One region of the Enterobacter sp. E14S genome, then DNA from elsewhere that is predicted to be linked to it. Evidence: predicted binding sites of a transcription regulator. Region 1 holds the regulator's gene; each other region holds the start of a gene.
The links. Region 1 encodes CRP, which controls carbon source genes, mostly activating them, when cyclic AMP is high. Its sites were predicted from a motif close to ATGTGANNNNNNTCACAT; they were not measured.
Positions count from the first base shown of each region.

Region 1 (5,306 bases):
AGCCCGTACAAAACCAAAATCATCGCCTTCCACAATGCCTTCCACGGACGCTCCTTCTTTACCGTCTCCGTTGGCGGCCAGCCGAAGTATTCCGACGGGTTTGGCCCGAAACCGGCCGACATCGTCCACGTGCCGTTTAACGATCTGCACGCGGTGAAAGCGGTCATGGATGACCATACCTGCGCCGTTGTTGTCGAGCCGATCCAGGGGGAAGGCGGCGTGACGGCGGCAACCCCGGAATTCCTGAAAGGGCTGCGCGCGCTGTGCGACGAGCATCAGGCGCTGCTGGTCTTTGATGAAGTTCAGTGCGGGATGGGGCGTACCGGCGATCTGTTCGCTTATATGCACTACGGCGTGACGCCGGACATCCTGACCAGCGCCAAAGCGCTCGGCGGCGGTTTCCCGGTGAGTGCGGTACTGACGACGCAGGAGATCGCCTCCGCGTTCCACGTCGGTTCTCACGGTTCCACCTACGGCGGTAACCCGCTGGCGAGCGCCGTGGCGGGTGCCGCATTCGACATTATCAACACGCCGGAGGTGTTGAACGCCGTGAGCGCGAAGCGCGAGCTTTTCGTAAAACACCTGCAAAAGATTGATGAGCAGTACGATGTGTTCAGCGAAATCCGCGGGATGGGGCTGTTGATTGGCGCCGAGCTGAAGCCGCAGTACAAAGGCCGGGCGCGTGATTTCCTGCACGCCGCCGCCCACGAAGGGGTGATGGTGCTTAATGCCGGGCCGGACGTGATGCGCTTTGCGCCGTCGCTGGTGGTAGAAGACAAAGACATCGAAGACGGGTTAACCCGCTTTGCTGCTGCGGTCGAGAAGATTGTAAAAGGCTAATACTCGGTTCGCTTTAGCCGGCGCGTTAACCAAATGCCGTGATGCGGACGCTGACGCCATGCCACCGACGAAATGGTGTGCATGGTGTTCAGATGCCCCAGAACGCGCTGTAAATGCTGCTCCAGGGTGCTCATTGGCCCGTGGGTTAACGTCTCCGGCGCTTCCAGAATATTTGAGTCGCCCGATTCGCCCGGCGCATCATACTCCAGACGCTGCTGGCACCTCTGCAACGCAATTTCACATGACTGCAAATAGCGCTGCGCCAGATCCGGCGTTAGCATCGTGTGCTCGCGCGCCAGCGTGGTCATGGCGTTAATATGCTCGACGATAAACTGGCTGTGCGTCACCCAGAGCTTCATGTCTGCCAGATAGTGCGAGTTAAAGCCCGGCTCCTGCATCGCCTGGTTGAGCGAGTTAAACAGGGCGTTGTGCGCCTGGTTGACCTTCATCCGCTGATAGGCCAGCGGCGTCGGTTGAGGATTGTCGCTGAGGATTAGCCTGATGGCCTCCTGATCCGCTTCCAGCGCGTCGTGGGCGTTCTGCCTCAGCAGCCCGCTCTGCCACTGCGGCCACAGCCAGACCATGCCGCCAAAGGCAATCAGGCAGCCGATCAGAGTATCAATCAGCCTGGCGACAATAAACTGTTCGCCATTGAGCGTGAGCAGCTGCAGCGTATATACCGCCGTCACCGTAAAGCCCACCATCGCCCAGCCGTAGTTTTTGCGGATAATCAGGTAGCTCACCAGCGTAATCGCCAGCATCCCTGCCAGGGTATAGCCTTCCGGCACGTGGAAGTGCAGCGTCACGCCCGCAATGATCAGCCCGGCCAGCGTTCCGCCAGCCCGATGCAGAATACGCACCCGCGTGGCGCCGTAGCCGTTCTGGGTGACAAACAGCACGGTCATTAAGATCCAGTACGGTTTCGGCAGGTGCAGCGCCATGCCCATCAGGCTGGCGGTACTGAGCATCACGCTGATCCTTGCGGCGTTGCGCAGAGCGGACGATTTAAGAGAAAGATAGCTTTTGAGCGCGGGCAATAGCGGAAGCCGTTTTTGCTTATCCGCCATCAAGTCGCGGGGATAAAGCGGGCGCTGCGTGCGCAGCACGCGGGCGATGCGGCTGAAATGCCAGGCGGCAAACTGGCCGACCGGGTTATCGGGATGCTGGCGGGCGATTTTCTCCAGCGCGCCCAGCTGTTTTTCCATGTTAAAGCGCGTCGGGTAACGGTGATAGAGAATATCATCGGCCAGCACGCGCAGACGTGCCGAGACGGTCTGCGCGTTCCAGCGGATCACCGCTTCGGCGTGGCTGCGCTCGACCAGCTTTTGCACCTCCTGCGGGTGGTGAAGGCTTACGGAGATATGCTCCTGCAGATCCAGCCCGACCTGGAAGGTGCGCAGCAGCCGCTTGTACTCGTGGTTCTTGTTGGCGGCGAGCATATGCAGCTGCTGATAGCACTGGCTTATCAGATCCACCACCTTTTGCTGGCGCGTCAGCAGCGGCGGTAAGGATTTTTCCGGGTCGGTATGCTGGGTGAGCAGGGTGTATTTGGCTTCGCAGTAATCCGCAAGCTGCACATAGAGCAGGCTCAGGGATTCACGCAGCGGCTGCTCCCGCCACAGCCAGAACCAAAACCAGTTAAACAGCCCGTACCATAATGTCCCCAGGGCGTAGATCAGCAGCGGCTCCCACACCGGCATGTTCCCGGCGAGGCTCAGCGTGAAAATGGCCGCAATCAGCGAAGCGGGAAGCAGGCGGGCGTGCAGCGAACTGATTTCCGCCGTGACGCCGAGCGTCATCGCCAGCACGGTCAGGATCAGCGGCAGCGGGATATCCCGGGCGAGCAGGAGTTGTACGGCGAGGCTACACCCGGCAAACAGGCAGCCACCGATAATCAGGCGTTTGAAAAAGCGCTTATGCGGCGTGTCCAGACCGGCAATGTTGCAGCAGGCGGGCACGAGGGAAAACAGCAGGCCTTGCTGAAGATGTCCGAGGATCAGGCCTATGGCCACAGGAAGACACAACACCAGCGTTTGTCGCAGTGCGTAGTTAACTTCCGGGTGATAGATCAGCCTGCGCCACATGGGGAGTAGAGACAAAAACGGCGTGACACCTTGCGATGGCACGCCGTTTAAGCGGAATTAACGCGTTCCGTAGACCACGATGGTTTTACCGTGGGCGGAGATCAGGTTTTGATCTTCCAGCATTTTCAGGATACGACCCACGGTTTCACGGGAGCAACCGACGATCTGACCAATTTCCTGACGGGTAATTTTAATTTGCATACCGTCCGGGTGGGTCATGGCGTCTGGCTGTTTCGCCAGGTTCAGCAGGGTTTGTGCGATACGGCCGGTAACGTCCAGGAAGGCGAGGTTACCCACTTTCTCTGACGTGACCTGCAGACGGCGCGCCATCTGGGAAGAAAGACGCATCAGGATGTCAGGGTTAACCTGAATCAGCTGACGGAACTTCTTGTAAGAAATTTCAGCCACTTCACATGCTGTCTTTGCACGAACCCAGGCGCTACGTTCCTGGCCCTCTTCAAACAGGCCCAGTTCACCGATGAAATCGCCCTGGTTCAGATAAGAAAGGATCATCTCTTTCCCTTCTTCATCTTTGATCAGCACTGCCACCGAGCCTTTAACGATGTAATACAACGTTTCCGCTTTTTCACCCTGGTGAATCAGCGTGCTCTTCGATGGGTACTTATGAATGTGGCAATGAGACAAGAACCATTCGAGAGTCGGGTCTGTTTGCGGTTTGCCAAGCACCATGCGCTGTTATCCTCTGTTATAAGCTGTCACCAGAGTCATCAGATGCATCCGGACTCTGGGGTTGCAATCGAATTCTTACCCATACCCTGGGAAGTCGGCTACCGTAACGTTTCGCAGCCAGTAAAGTTTGATGTCCTCTGCATACACGTGTAACGTCAATGTATTACTGTAGCATCCTGAGTGTTTTAGCATAGCTTTCGCCGCGTGTCTCCTGGTGTCTCGCTTCAGCATGATGCAGGTCGCCTTCCATTGCGAGAAATGTAACGCACGCGTAATCTGTCACCAAAAATGCAACGTTGGAGTTAATGAATATGCAAGCGCGCGTGAAATGGGTTGAAGGTTTAACGTTCCTGGGCGAGTCCGCGTCAGGACACCAGATTTTGATGGACGGTAACTCCGGCGATAAAGCACCCAGCCCAATGGAAATGGTGCTGATGGCGGCAGGCGGATGCAGCGCAATTGATGTGGTGTCGATTCTGCAAAAAGGTCGTCATGACGTGACGGGTTGTGAGGTTAAACTCACGTCAGAACGTCGCGAAGAGGCGCCACGCCTGTTCACCCATATTAACCTGCACTTTGTGGTCACCGGTAAAGAGCTGAAAGACGCGGCGGTCTCGCGTGCGGTGGACCTGTCTGCGGAGAAGTACTGCTCTGTGGCGTTAATGCTGGAGAAAGCGGTAAAAATCACGCATTCGTATGAAGTGCTCGAGGCGTGATTGATGGGGCATCGTGCGTGTTGATGCCCTAACCCTCTCCCATTGGGAGAGGGAACATGCTCACGCGATCTGTTTCCCTTCCATCAGTCGCTCCACCAGCGGCGTCATGATGAGCTCCATCGCCAGCCCCATTTTTCCGCCCGGCACGACTAACGTATTCATGTGCGAAATAAACGAGCCCTGCAGCATTGCCAGCAGCCATGGGTAATCAATGCCTTCGAGATTGCGGAAATGGATCACCACAAAGCTCTCATCCAGCGACGGGATGCTTTTGGCCGCGAACGGGTTGGATGTGTCCACCGTCGGCACGCGCTGGAAGTTGATATGGGTGCGGGAGAACTGCGGCGTCAGGAAGTTAATGTAATCCTCCATGGAGCGCACCACGGAGTCCATCACCGCCTCTCGCGAATGGCCGCGCTCGCTCATGTCGCGCGTCAGCTTCTGGATCCACTCCAGGTTAACGATAGGGACCACGCCGACCAGCAGATCCACGTGGCGCGCCACGTCGTGTTGAGGCGTGACCACGCCGCCGTGCAATCCTTCGTAAAAGAGGACGTCGGTGGGTTCCGGCAGCGGCTGCCACGGGGTAAAGGTTCCCGGCACCTGATTCCAGGGTACGGCTTCATCATAGGTATGCAGATACTTGCGGGACTGCCCTTTGCCGCTCTTACCGTACTCTATAAAGGTTTGTTCCAGCAGGCCAAAGTCATTGGCCTCCGGGCCGAAGTAGCTGATGTGTTTACCCGAATCGCGCGCCTTACGAATGGCCATGTCCATCTCCGGACGCGTGTAGCGGTGAAAGCTGTCGCCTTCGACCTCCGCCGCACGGAGATTCAGCTGGGCGAAAATCTTGCGAAATGCGAGGCTGGTGGTGGTGGTTCCCGCACCACTCGACCCCGTAACGGCAATAACCGGATGTCTGGCAGACATAGCAACTCCCTGACTGAAAAGGGTGGAAGATCAGCCGTGAAACGCG
Region 1 covers NZ_JBVODQ010000009.1:149,267-154,572, forward strand. The annotation lists gene argD (bifunctional acetylornithine/succinyldiaminopimelate transaminase) at 1-840, shown strand, start outside; gene ACZ6J2_RS17455 (YccS/YhfK family putative transporter) at 837-2,924, opposite strand; gene crp (cAMP-activated global transcriptional regulator CRP) at 2,982-3,614, opposite strand; gene ACZ6J2_RS17465 (OsmC family protein) at 3,926-4,330, shown strand; gene ACZ6J2_RS17470 (phosphoribulokinase) at 4,391-5,260, opposite strand; gene ACZ6J2_RS17475 (YheU family protein) at 5,291-5,306, opposite strand, start outside.

Region 2 (5,306 bases), on a different contig from region 1:
CCGGTTCATTGTAGCTTTGCAGCGCGTTATCGCCGCTCAGCAGCAGGTAGTTCACCTTGCCGCTGTTGTAGGCGTTCAGCGCGCCCTGAATGCGGTAACGGTAATACTGGTTGATCACGCCGGTGCGGTAATACTTGGCGGTGCCGAGCACCACGCCAACCTGACGATAGGGCAGGTCCTGCAGGTCATCAAAGATGTAGGGGGCGGTTTTCCAGCTCATCCAGCGGTCGAGACCCAGCACGATCAACAGCAGTATGCCGACCAGGACAGACAGGCTGTAAAAAACGCGCTTTAACATGGAGATGGCTCGTTCGTGGATGAAATTTAACTCAGGCTACTTTACCCGCCTGGTTAGCGCAAGAAACAGCGACTCAACTGAGGGGTTTTTCAGCAAACTGGCGGGCATTTCTGCCCGCCGGAAGGATTACGCAAGCAGTACGCGGTCAATCGTCGTGCAGCCCAGCGCTTTAAGCGTCGCGGCGGTGGCATCCCACTGGATCAGCGGCGCATCGGCAATTTCTGCCAGAATAGCGCGCTGAATGTCCGGATAGTCATAGCCGTTCAGGCTCAGCAGGTTAAGCGCGCCCTGCAGCGGTGGCAGGGTTGGGTTAAACGCGGCGTTTTCCGCGTAGCTGCCGCTAAAGATCCGGCCATCGCGGCACTGCAGCGCCACGCCGCTCGGAGACTTGCTGTACGGCGTGTGGCTTTTGTTGGCCGCGCGAATGGCCGCCTGGCTCAGGTCATCGCCGGACAGGGTGTAACCGTGGTCCTGCTCGTCCATCAGCAGCGTTTTGATCTCCAGATCTTTCGGGCCAAAGGCGTCCGGCAGATAATCCCCCAGCGTGTGCGGCGCGCGGCCTGGCAGGTTGATGCGCAGCTGCAGCCCGCTGTTCAGCTCGTTCATAAACTGACGGCAGTGGCCGCAGGGGGTGTAGTTAACGGTAATGGCGCTCAGGGCTTTTTCACCGCGCAGCCAGGCGTGGCTGATGGCGCTCTGCTCGGCGTGAACCGTTTGCTGCATGGTCGCGCCCAGGAACTCCATATTGCCGCCGAAGTACCAGGTTCCGCTGACGCCGCGCGCAATGGCCCCGACGTTAAAGTGGGAGAGATCGGCCCGCGCGCAGGCGGCAGCCAGGGGAAGCAGTGCGAAAGCCAGCGCGTCTTCGTCCAGTCCCGTTGCCTGTTTCAGCATCGTGACCTGCTCCGCGGTCAGCAGGGCGGGGAAGTGTGCATCTGCCAGAACGGGAGCCAGGGCTGACTGCAAATTCTCTGCAAGCTGGGCGAAAGCAGCTTGAAAACGTGGGTGCATGGCGTTTGCCTCATAAAGGTTAATGGATCGGTAGTTTACGGAGCCGTCAGGGCTTTATATGTGATCCACTTCTCATTATGTTTGCAACTTATGAAATCAAAATGAAATTTGCGCGACGCATCGCAAATTTTAGCCCATCACCGCCAGAATCAGCGGGAAAATGAACGGGGCCAGCAGGGAGGTGATAATCCCGCAGATCACCAGCGCCAGGGAGCTAAACGCCCCTTCCTGATAATCCAGCTCCGCGCAGCGGGCGGTGCCCAGGGCGTGGGAGGCGGTCCCCATCGACAGCCCCCGTGCCGCTTTAGTGTGAATACGCATCCCGTTCAGCAGGGTGTGACCAAACACCGCACCGAGAATACCGACGAAAATGACGCACATCGCGCTGATGGCCGGGATCCCGCCGAGGCTGCCGCCGACCGCCATCGCGATAGGCGTGGTCACCGATTTAGGCAGGATAGAGGCGGCGATCTGCGGGGAGGCTCCCATCAACAGCGCTACCGACGTGCCGGTGATCATCGCCACCAGGCTGCCCACAAAACAGATGGTAATGATGGATTTCCAGCGGGCGCGGATCTGGTGGAGCTGCTCATATAAAGGAAAGGCAAGCGCCACAACGGCAGGCTGCAGCAGGTCGTTTAAAATTTTGCTGCCGACAAAATAACGTTCGTAAGGAATGCCGGTGAGCAGCAGGAACGGAATAATTACCACCATTGCCACCAGCAGCGGGTTCAGCAACGGCATTTTGAAACGTGCAGCAAGCTTGCGCGCGGCGAAGAACACCGCAAGGGTTAACGGCAGCGACCACCAGATATTGGCCATCATTTTTTTGTTTTCTCCCCGACCACGTTACGTTCGCCATGCACCAGATGCGAACTCCAGCTCACCACCAGGAAAACCACCAGCGTACTGACCGCGCAGGAGACCACAATCGGGCCGAACTGGGCCTTGAGCAAATCAAAATACTGCATGACCCCGACGCCGATAGGCACGAAAAGCAGCGCCATATAGCGAATAAGGACGAAGCAGCCCGGATTGACCCATTTTGCGGGCAGGATTTGCAGCGCCAGCAAAACAAAGAGGATCAGCATGCCGATAATGCTGCCGGGAATGACGATGGGCAGCAGCGACGCGATGAATATCCCGGCATACAGGCAGGCGTATATCAGGACGAATGCGCGCAGATATTGCCAGATAATGTTCAATGATTTGCTCATGGTGATAGTCCTTGCTGAAACGCATTCATCATACAATTAAACCCAAAAATGTGCCATGGATCACATCATGAAATTTGAGCATACCAGACATTCCAGAATGGAACGTCTGGTATCACCGCACAGGGGCAGGCTACAGTTTAGAGGAAAGGGCGTGCGGTGGCGAAGTGACGAGCCAGAGAAATGCCTCTGAGTCAGGCTTCGCGTTGGGCGACGAGTTTATCCAGAAATGAAAACAGCACCTGATTCATTTCGCGATAATCATGCGAGCGAAGTTTTTCCGCCGTTTCGACAAAACGAAATTCAGCCGCGCGGCGGAGATCGTTCTGCGAATGTTCAATCAGCAGCTCAACCACCTCCGGCGTCAGTTCCATATGACACTGAAAACCGTAAACCCGTTCGCCATATTGCACGATCTGACGGGGGCAGCCCTCGCTGTAAGCCAGCACTTTAGCCTGCGGCGTCAACCCTGGCATGTCGTTATGCCAGTGACCGACGTTCAGCTCGTGGCCAAAATCCTCAAACAGCGGGTTCGCCTTGCCTGCCTCTGTGAGCCTGACGGGAAATTTGCCGATCTCTTTTTCCGGGCTATGGCAAAACGCTGCGCCCAGCGCCTCACCGATAAGCTGCGAGCCCAGACAAACGCCAATCACCGTTTTACCTGCCTCAATTGCGCGGCTGATGAGTGCCTTTTCCGCCTGCGCGTCAAACCAGGGGCACTCCTCAAGCGTGGTGGCAGGTGACTGCGGGCCTCCCATGATGATAAGCAAGTCTGTGCTCTGCAGATCCTCGGGTAACGGATCGCCCTGATAAACTCTGGTGTAGCTCAGTCTACAGCCGCGGCTTTTCCCCCAGACTTCATATGCGCCTGGCGCTTCGAAATGTTCATGAATGATAAAATGAATGTGCATTGCGTCTCTCTCCGGTTACGTGTACAAGCAGCATCATAAGAGGAAGGGAGGAATGTGAAATGCCAACCGTTATCGATAAAACGCCAATTCACGACGATGCCACCGGATGGTCCAGAGGGGCAATTAGCTATACGCGCGGCGAAGTGGATCCCCCTCACCGGCATCCACAGGGGCAGCTTTTGTTTGCCATCAAAGGGGTGATGCTGGTCGAAACCGGCAATAAGCGTTGGGTCATACCGCCGCAGCGCGCGCTGTGGATCCCTCCCTTTCAGGAACACACCTACAGCGTGTTATCCGCAACGGAGCTCCGCGCGGTCTGGTTTAGCCCGGCGCTGATAGCGCAATGCGAGCCTTTTACGCGGAAAGAGGAGGTTCACGTGATTATGGCGACAGCGTTGTTCAAAGAGCTGATTGCCGGGCTGTTCAGCGCGGAATACCGGCCGGCAAGCCAGCGCAGCATGGCCGTTTTGCTGCTCGAAATCCTCAGCGAGGCGCAGCAGATTTCGGCCGAATTACCGATGCCCGTTGATGAGCGGTTACATCGCGTTGCCTGTGACATCATTGCCAGCAATCTCTGGGACGTTTCGATGGACAGGCTGGCGGAACAGGCCGCGATGTCTGAACGCACATTCTCACGCGCGTTTATCAAAGATACCGGGTTTAGCTTCCGGGCCTGGCGACAGCGCGCAAGGATTTGTGCCTCGCTGGACCTGCTCGCCAACGGATACCCGGTTAAGCAGGTGGCCTGGATGCTGGGATTTCCGGGCAGGCGGCATTTGCGGCGGCGTTTCGCGCCGTTGTCGGGGCAACTCCGGCCGACTTTTTCCCTGAACAGAAGCGCTTCCCAGCGATATAGAGAGCGGCTACTATAGCGCGTCTTTTTTCACAGGTACTGCTATGCGAGTTTTACTGGCCCCAATGGAAGGCGTGCTCGACTCCCTCGTGCGCGAGCTTCTGACCGAGGTGAACGATTACGATCTCTGCGTGACGGAGTTTCTGCGCGTGGTCGATATGCTGTTGCCGGTAAAATCCTTCTTCCGCCTGTGCCCCGAGCTGCACAACCAGAGCCGGACCTCTTCCGGCACGCTGGTGCGTATTCAGCTGCTCGGCCAGTACCCCGAATGGCTGGCGGAAAACGCCGCCCGCGCGGTTGAGCTGGGCTCTTACGGGGTGGATCTCAACTGCGGCTGCCCGTCGAAGCTGGTCAACGGCAGCGGCGGCGGGGCGACCTTGTTGAAAGATCCTGAGCTGATTTACCGCGGCGCGAAAGCCATGCGTGAGGCCGTGCCTTCGCATTTGCCGGTGACGGTGAAGGTGCGCCTGGGCTGGGACAGCGACGCGCGGCAGTTTGAAATCGCCGATGCGGTGCAGCAGGCCGGGGCCACCGAGCTGGTGGTGCATGGCCGCACTAAAGAAGATGGCTACAAGGCCGAGCGCATCAACTGGCAGGCGATCGGCGAGATCCGCAAGCGCCTCACCATTCCGGTGATCGCCAACGGTGAAATCTGGGACTACGAGAGCGCGCAGGCCTGTCTGAAGGCCACCGGCTGCGATGCGGTGATGATCGGCCGCGGCGCCCTGAATGTGCCGAACCTTAGCCGGGTGGTGAAATATAACGAGCCGCGAATGCCGTGGGCAGACGTCGTTACGCTGCTGCAAAAATACAGCCGACTGGAAAAGCAGGGCGACACCGGCTTGTATCACGTCGCGCGAATTAAGCAGTGGCTGAGTTATTTACGCAAAGAGTACGATGAAGCGCTGGGATTATTTCAGGAGATTCGGACATTACAGACTTCGTCTGATATTGCCCGGGTGATTCAGTCAAAATAATAAGCGTTAAATTGCTCACACTTTTTTAAACCAGAAAACCGT
Region 2 covers NZ_JBVODQ010000002.1:388,472-393,777, forward strand. The annotation lists gene sanA (outer membrane permeability protein SanA) at 1-298, opposite strand, end outside; gene cdd (cytidine deaminase) at 425-1,309, opposite strand; gene ACZ6J2_RS06995 (CidB/LrgB family autolysis modulator) at 1,439-2,134, opposite strand; gene ACZ6J2_RS07000 (CidA/LrgA family protein) at 2,131-2,526, opposite strand; gene ACZ6J2_RS07005 (type 1 glutamine amidotransferase) at 2,718-3,434, opposite strand; partial or broken gene ACZ6J2_RS07010 (AraC family transcriptional regulator) at 3,494-4,290, shown strand; gene dusC (tRNA dihydrouridine(16) synthase DusC) at 4,332-5,264, shown strand.
Region 2: the regulator CRP is predicted to act here: its motif matches at 2,575-2,592, upstream of ACZ6J2_RS07000 (CidA/LrgA family protein).

Region 3 (5,306 bases), on a different contig from region 1:
TCGCCGTTAGCCTCCAGCTGTTTCAGCGCGGCGACAGGCTCCAGCAGCGCGCGCAGCAGGGCTTTCTTCATGTTGCGGGTGCCGATAACCCATGCCGCGATGCGGTTGATGGAGGCATCGAAGAAGTCGAGGCCGATGTGTACGCGGTCAAAGAGGTCGTGACGGATGATTTCGCTGGCAATCGCCTGGGTTTCGTCATCCAGCAGCACCACGTGGTCGCTGTCCCAGCGCACCGGACGGCTGACGTGCAGCAGCAGGCGCGGCACGTAGAGCATGGCGGCGGAGATTTTGTCTGAGATCACCTCGGTCGGGTGGAAGTGGCCGGCATCCAGACACAGCGCGGTCTGGCGGCTGGTGGCGTAACCCATATAGAACTCGTTTGAGCCTACGGTGTAGCTCTCGGCGCCAATGCCGAACAGCTTGCTCTCTACGGCGTCGATGTGGTGCGCCGGGTCCAGCTTCTCGCTGATGGCCTCATCCAGCGCGGCCAGCAGGCGCTGGCGCGGGGCCAGACGGTCGACGGTGATGTCCTTCATGCCGTCCGGGATCCAGATGTTCATCACCGACGGCGTGCCGAGCTGTTCGCCGAAATAGGCCGAAACGCGGCGGCTGGCCTTCACGTGGTCGATCCAGAACTGGCGGATGTCGTCGTCCGCGTGGGCGAGGGTAAAACCGTCCGCGCTCAGCGGATGTGAGAAACAGGACGGATTAAAGTCCAGGCCCAGCCGGTTGGCTTTCGCCCACTCTACCCAGTTCTTAAAGTGTTCCGGTTTGATTTCGTTGCGCGCCACCGGCTCGTCGGATTCGAGGTAAATCGCATGCAGGTTCAGTCGTTTTGGCCCCGGGATCAGGCTCAGCGCCAGCTCCAGGTCGGCGCGCAGTTCGGTCGCGTTACGCGCTTTGCCGGGGTAGTTACCGGTGGCCTGAATACCACCCGTCAGGGAACCGCCTGGATTCTCGAAACCGGCGACGTCATCGCCCTGCCAGCAGTGCATGGATACGGGCAGACGGTCGAGCTGGCGCAGCGCCTCTTCGACATCCACGCCGACGGCGGCGAAACGCTGTTTAGCCAGGCCCCAGGCTTGTTCTAATTGAGTTGTCATGCGCAAAGCTCCTTAGTCAGTCGGTTTTGCTGAAACTGCGCCCGAAAGCGAGCAATTTCACGGCAGGGATTGGGGGTGAAGGTGGTCAGGCTGGCGTTAGCCGCCACCACAGAACGGAAGTCATCAACGCTGGAAAGTTCGTCCAGGGTCATCAGCTGAATGCCGATATTCCCGAGCGTGGAGGCCTCCACGGGACCCGCCACCACGGTGATGCCGCAGGCATCGGCGCAGAGCTGGTTCAGCAGCTGGTTCTGGCAGCCGCCGCCCACGATATGCAGCTGGCTGAACGGTCTTCCGCGAAGGCTCGCCAGCTCGCTGAGGATGTCGGCATACAGCAGGGCGAGGCTGTCAAAAATGCAGCGCGCCAGTTCTGAAGGCCTCGACGGCACCGGCTGCCCGCCCTCGACGCAGGCGACCTGAATTTCGGCGCTCATGTGCGCCGGGTTGATAAAGCGGTCATCGTTCGGGTTGATCAGGAACGTACAGGCCTTCAGCTTCTCGGTTTCGGCGATAAGCGCGGGCAGGTCGGTAATGTTTTGCTCTTTCAGCACCCGCTGGAGCAGCCACAGCCCCATGATGTTTTTCAGTACGCGGTAGCGGCCTTCGGCACCGCCTTCGTTGGTAATGTTTGCCGCCATCGCGGCGTCGCTGGCGTACGGGGTTTTGCTCTCAAAGCCCATCAGCGACCAGGTGCCGGACGAGAGGTAAGCCGCGTCTTTGCTTGCAAGTGGGGACGCTATTACCGCGCTGGCGGTATCGTGGCTGGCGACGGCAACGACAGGGATTGCGTTCCCCTGGGGGCAAATCCAGTGACCGATCACGTTACCCGGGTGGGTGGGTGTGCCGAACCAGGAAGGCGACGCCCCCGTCCAGGCCAGCAGATGTTCATCCCAGCTATCCGAGTTGATGTTGACCAGCTGCGTGGTGGTGGCGTTGGTATATTCCCAGTTCATGTTGCCGGTCAGGCGATAGCTCAGGTAGTCCGGGATCAGCAGCGCATGGGCCACGTCCGCGACCAGCTCCGGCTGTTGCTCGACCAAAGCACGCAGCTGATAAAGCGTGTTAAACGGCAGAAACTGAATGCCGCTGCGCCCGTAGATGTTGTCCTTGCCAAGCTGGGCGATAGCGTTCGCCATCAGGCCGTCGGTGCGGCTGTCGCGATAAGAAACCGGCAAGCCGATGCGCTCGCCATGGCTATCAAGCAGAACGTAGTCCACGCCCCAGGTATCAATGCCGATGCTGTCGATGCGAATGCCGTCGTTGCAGACGTTGTTCAGTCCGGTACGGATCTCCGCCTCCAGGGCATCGATATCCCAGGTATCAAAACCGTCCTGCTTTTGCAGGCAGTTGGCGAAACGGTGCATTTCGCGAAGCGAAAGCGCGTGCTGCTCACGGTCCCAGCTCGCGAGCATTACGCGGCCGCTGGATGCGCCTAAATCGACAGCCACACAATGGCGAAAAGTCATGGTCGGGTCCTTTCTTAAGTCATTAGCGGTGAGTGTAAAAAAGGGAAGAAAAAGTCACCTTCTCGCCACTGACAGGCCAAATCTCGCGCTGGCAAGAAAGCAAAGGTGAATGTGAGGACGTTCACAGTTTCCAGCAGTGACGGGATGCTCAGGCAGTGTGACGCTGAGCGCATTTCCCGATCTTTCCCCCTGTTTCTTGAAAAATGGACAGCTTTTGCGAGGTTTACTGCCAAAAATTGAAGGTGAGTGTGGGAGGCCTTAATTACTATTTTGAGAACATTTTTCATTGGTGGAGGCCGTTATGACCGTACTGCACTGCGTGGATTTTTTTCCTTCAGGAGGTTCGCCTGTCGCGATTGAGCCACGGCTTCCTCAGGCTGCGTTCCCGGAGCATCATCATGATTTTCACGAAATTGTGATTGTTGAGCGCGGGACGGGTATTCATGTTTTCAATGGCCAGCCTTATACCATCAGCGGCGGTACGGTGTGCTTCGTGCGCGACCACGACCGGCACCTGTATGAACATACCGACAACCTGTATCTGACGAATGTGCTTTACCGTTCCCCGGACGCGTTCCAGTTTCTTTCGGGGCTGAGCCAGCTGTTGCCCCAGGAGCAAGACGGACACTATCCGTCGCACTGGCGGGTGAATCAGTCCATCCTGCAGCAGGTGCGTCAGCTGGTGAGCCAGATGGAGAAGAGCGAGGACGGGCAGGAGACGCACGCCATTGCCACGCGCGAACTGCTGTTTATGCAGCTTCTGGTGCTGCTGCGCCGCAGCAGCCTGGTGGAAGGGCTGGAAGATAACAACGCGCGCCTGAACCATCTGATGGCCTGGCTGGAAGATCATTTTGCCGAGGATGTCTGCTGGGAAACGCTTGCGGATGATTTTTCCCTGTCGTTGCGTACCCTGCATCGCCAGCTTAAACAGCACACCGGACTGACGCCGCAACGCTACCTTAACCGTCTGCGCCTGATCAAAGCGCGTCATCTTTTACGTCATACCGACGATAGCGTCACGGATATTGCCTATTGCTGCGGTTTTGGCGACAGCAATCACTTTTCAACGCTATTTCGCCGGGAATTTAACTGGTCTCCGCGCGATATTCGCCAGGGAAAAGACGCGATGCTTCAGTAACGCGAGGGCAGTCACCGTTTTATTTCCGCAAAAAAGCTAATAGTGTCAGGTTATTCGGCGTAGAGGTCGTGGTGTGGCTGCTCAGTTAATTCTTCGCAAAGATGATTTTTTTGCCTCCGCGAGTCAGGCCGTCACTGTGGCCGATCGCTACCCGCAGGACGTTTTTGCCGAACATACCCACGAGTTTTGCGAGCTGGTGCTGGTTTGGCGCGGTAACGGCCTGCACATCCTCAACGACCGCCCCTACCGCATCACGCGCGGAGACCTGTTCTACATTCGCGCGGATGATAAACACTCCTACGCCTCGGTTAACGACCTCGTGCTGCAAAACGTTATTTACTGTCCGGACAGGCTCAAGCTTAACGTGGACTGGGCCGCGAGCATTCCGGGCTTTCTTGATGCTAAGGGTTCTGCGCACTGGCGCTTAAGCAGTAGCGGCATGGCTCAGGTGCGGCAGGTTATTTCTCAACTGGAGCAGGAGAGCCAGAAGAACGACCCCGTTGCTAACCAGCTGGCGGAGTTGCTTTTCGCCCAGCTGGTGATGACGTTGAAGCGCCATCGTTACGCAACTGATAACCCCTCCGCCACAACGCAGGAAGCGCTGCTGGATAAGCTCATCACCCGGCTTGCGGGTAGCCTGAATAAAAACTTTGTACTGGAGAAATTCTGCGAGCAGGAACAGTGCAGCGAGCGCGCGTTGCGCCAGCATTTCCGCACCCTGACCGGGATGACGGTGAACCACTACCTGCGCCAGCTGCGCATCTGCCATGCACAATATCTTCTCCAGCATACGGAGTGGATGGTCAGTGATGTGGCGATGCGCTGCGGCTTTGAGGACAGTAACTACTTTTCAGTGGTGTTTAACCGCGAGGTGGGAATGACGCCGGTACAGTGGCGTCATCGCAGTCGAAAGGGTGCGTAATCAGTTTGCCATGCCGAGGCCGACGATATTGGCAGCGATAATAATCACCACGCAGCCGAGGCTCAGTACGCCAACCGGACGACGTCCGGCGTTCGTCCACTCTTTCAGCACCAGCCCAACCAGCCCGCCGCAAAGTACGTAGAAACTCATGTGCAGCATCCAGCTTATATAGTCGTATTGCGCCGGAATGCTGGCGTGGCCCCAGGCGTAGAAGAAGAACTGCAAATACCACATCAGGCCGCCCAGAGCGGAGAGCAGCACGTTGGTGATGATGAGCAATGTTGCCAGCGAGAAATCGGTTTTTACCGACAGGTTTTTTACTTTTGCCAGACGAATGAAGCAGAAGCCCAGGTTAACCATCGCGCCGCCACCCATAATCACGACATAGCTTGGTAGCGCAACGTACAGCGGATCGACGCCCAGCGCGGCAGCCGCTTCGTGCATCGGTTTGGCGGCGTTCATGGCGAACGACATGCCGGCCGAGAAAATGCCGCACATCACCGCCAGCAGCAGACCTTTCTTCAGGTTAAAATCTTCAGCTTTAATGCCCATCTTGCGTTCTTTCAACTGCCCCGCGCGCGTCACAATTCCTACGCCAATGACCGCCACCAGCACGCCCAGGAGCGTCATCCGCCCACCCTGAGTATTAATAAGCACGTCGAAGTTACCGTTGAGAA
Region 3 covers NZ_JBVODQ010000013.1:53,340-58,645, reverse strand. The annotation lists gene rhaA (L-rhamnose isomerase) at 1-1,103, opposite strand, end outside; gene rhaB (rhamnulokinase) at 1,100-2,569, opposite strand; gene rhaS (HTH-type transcriptional activator RhaS) at 2,871-3,707, shown strand; gene rhaR (HTH-type transcriptional activator RhaR) at 3,781-4,629, shown strand; gene rhaT (L-rhamnose/proton symporter RhaT) at 4,630-5,306, opposite strand, start outside.
Region 3: the regulator CRP is predicted to act here: its motif matches at 2,725-2,742, upstream of rhaS (HTH-type transcriptional activator RhaS).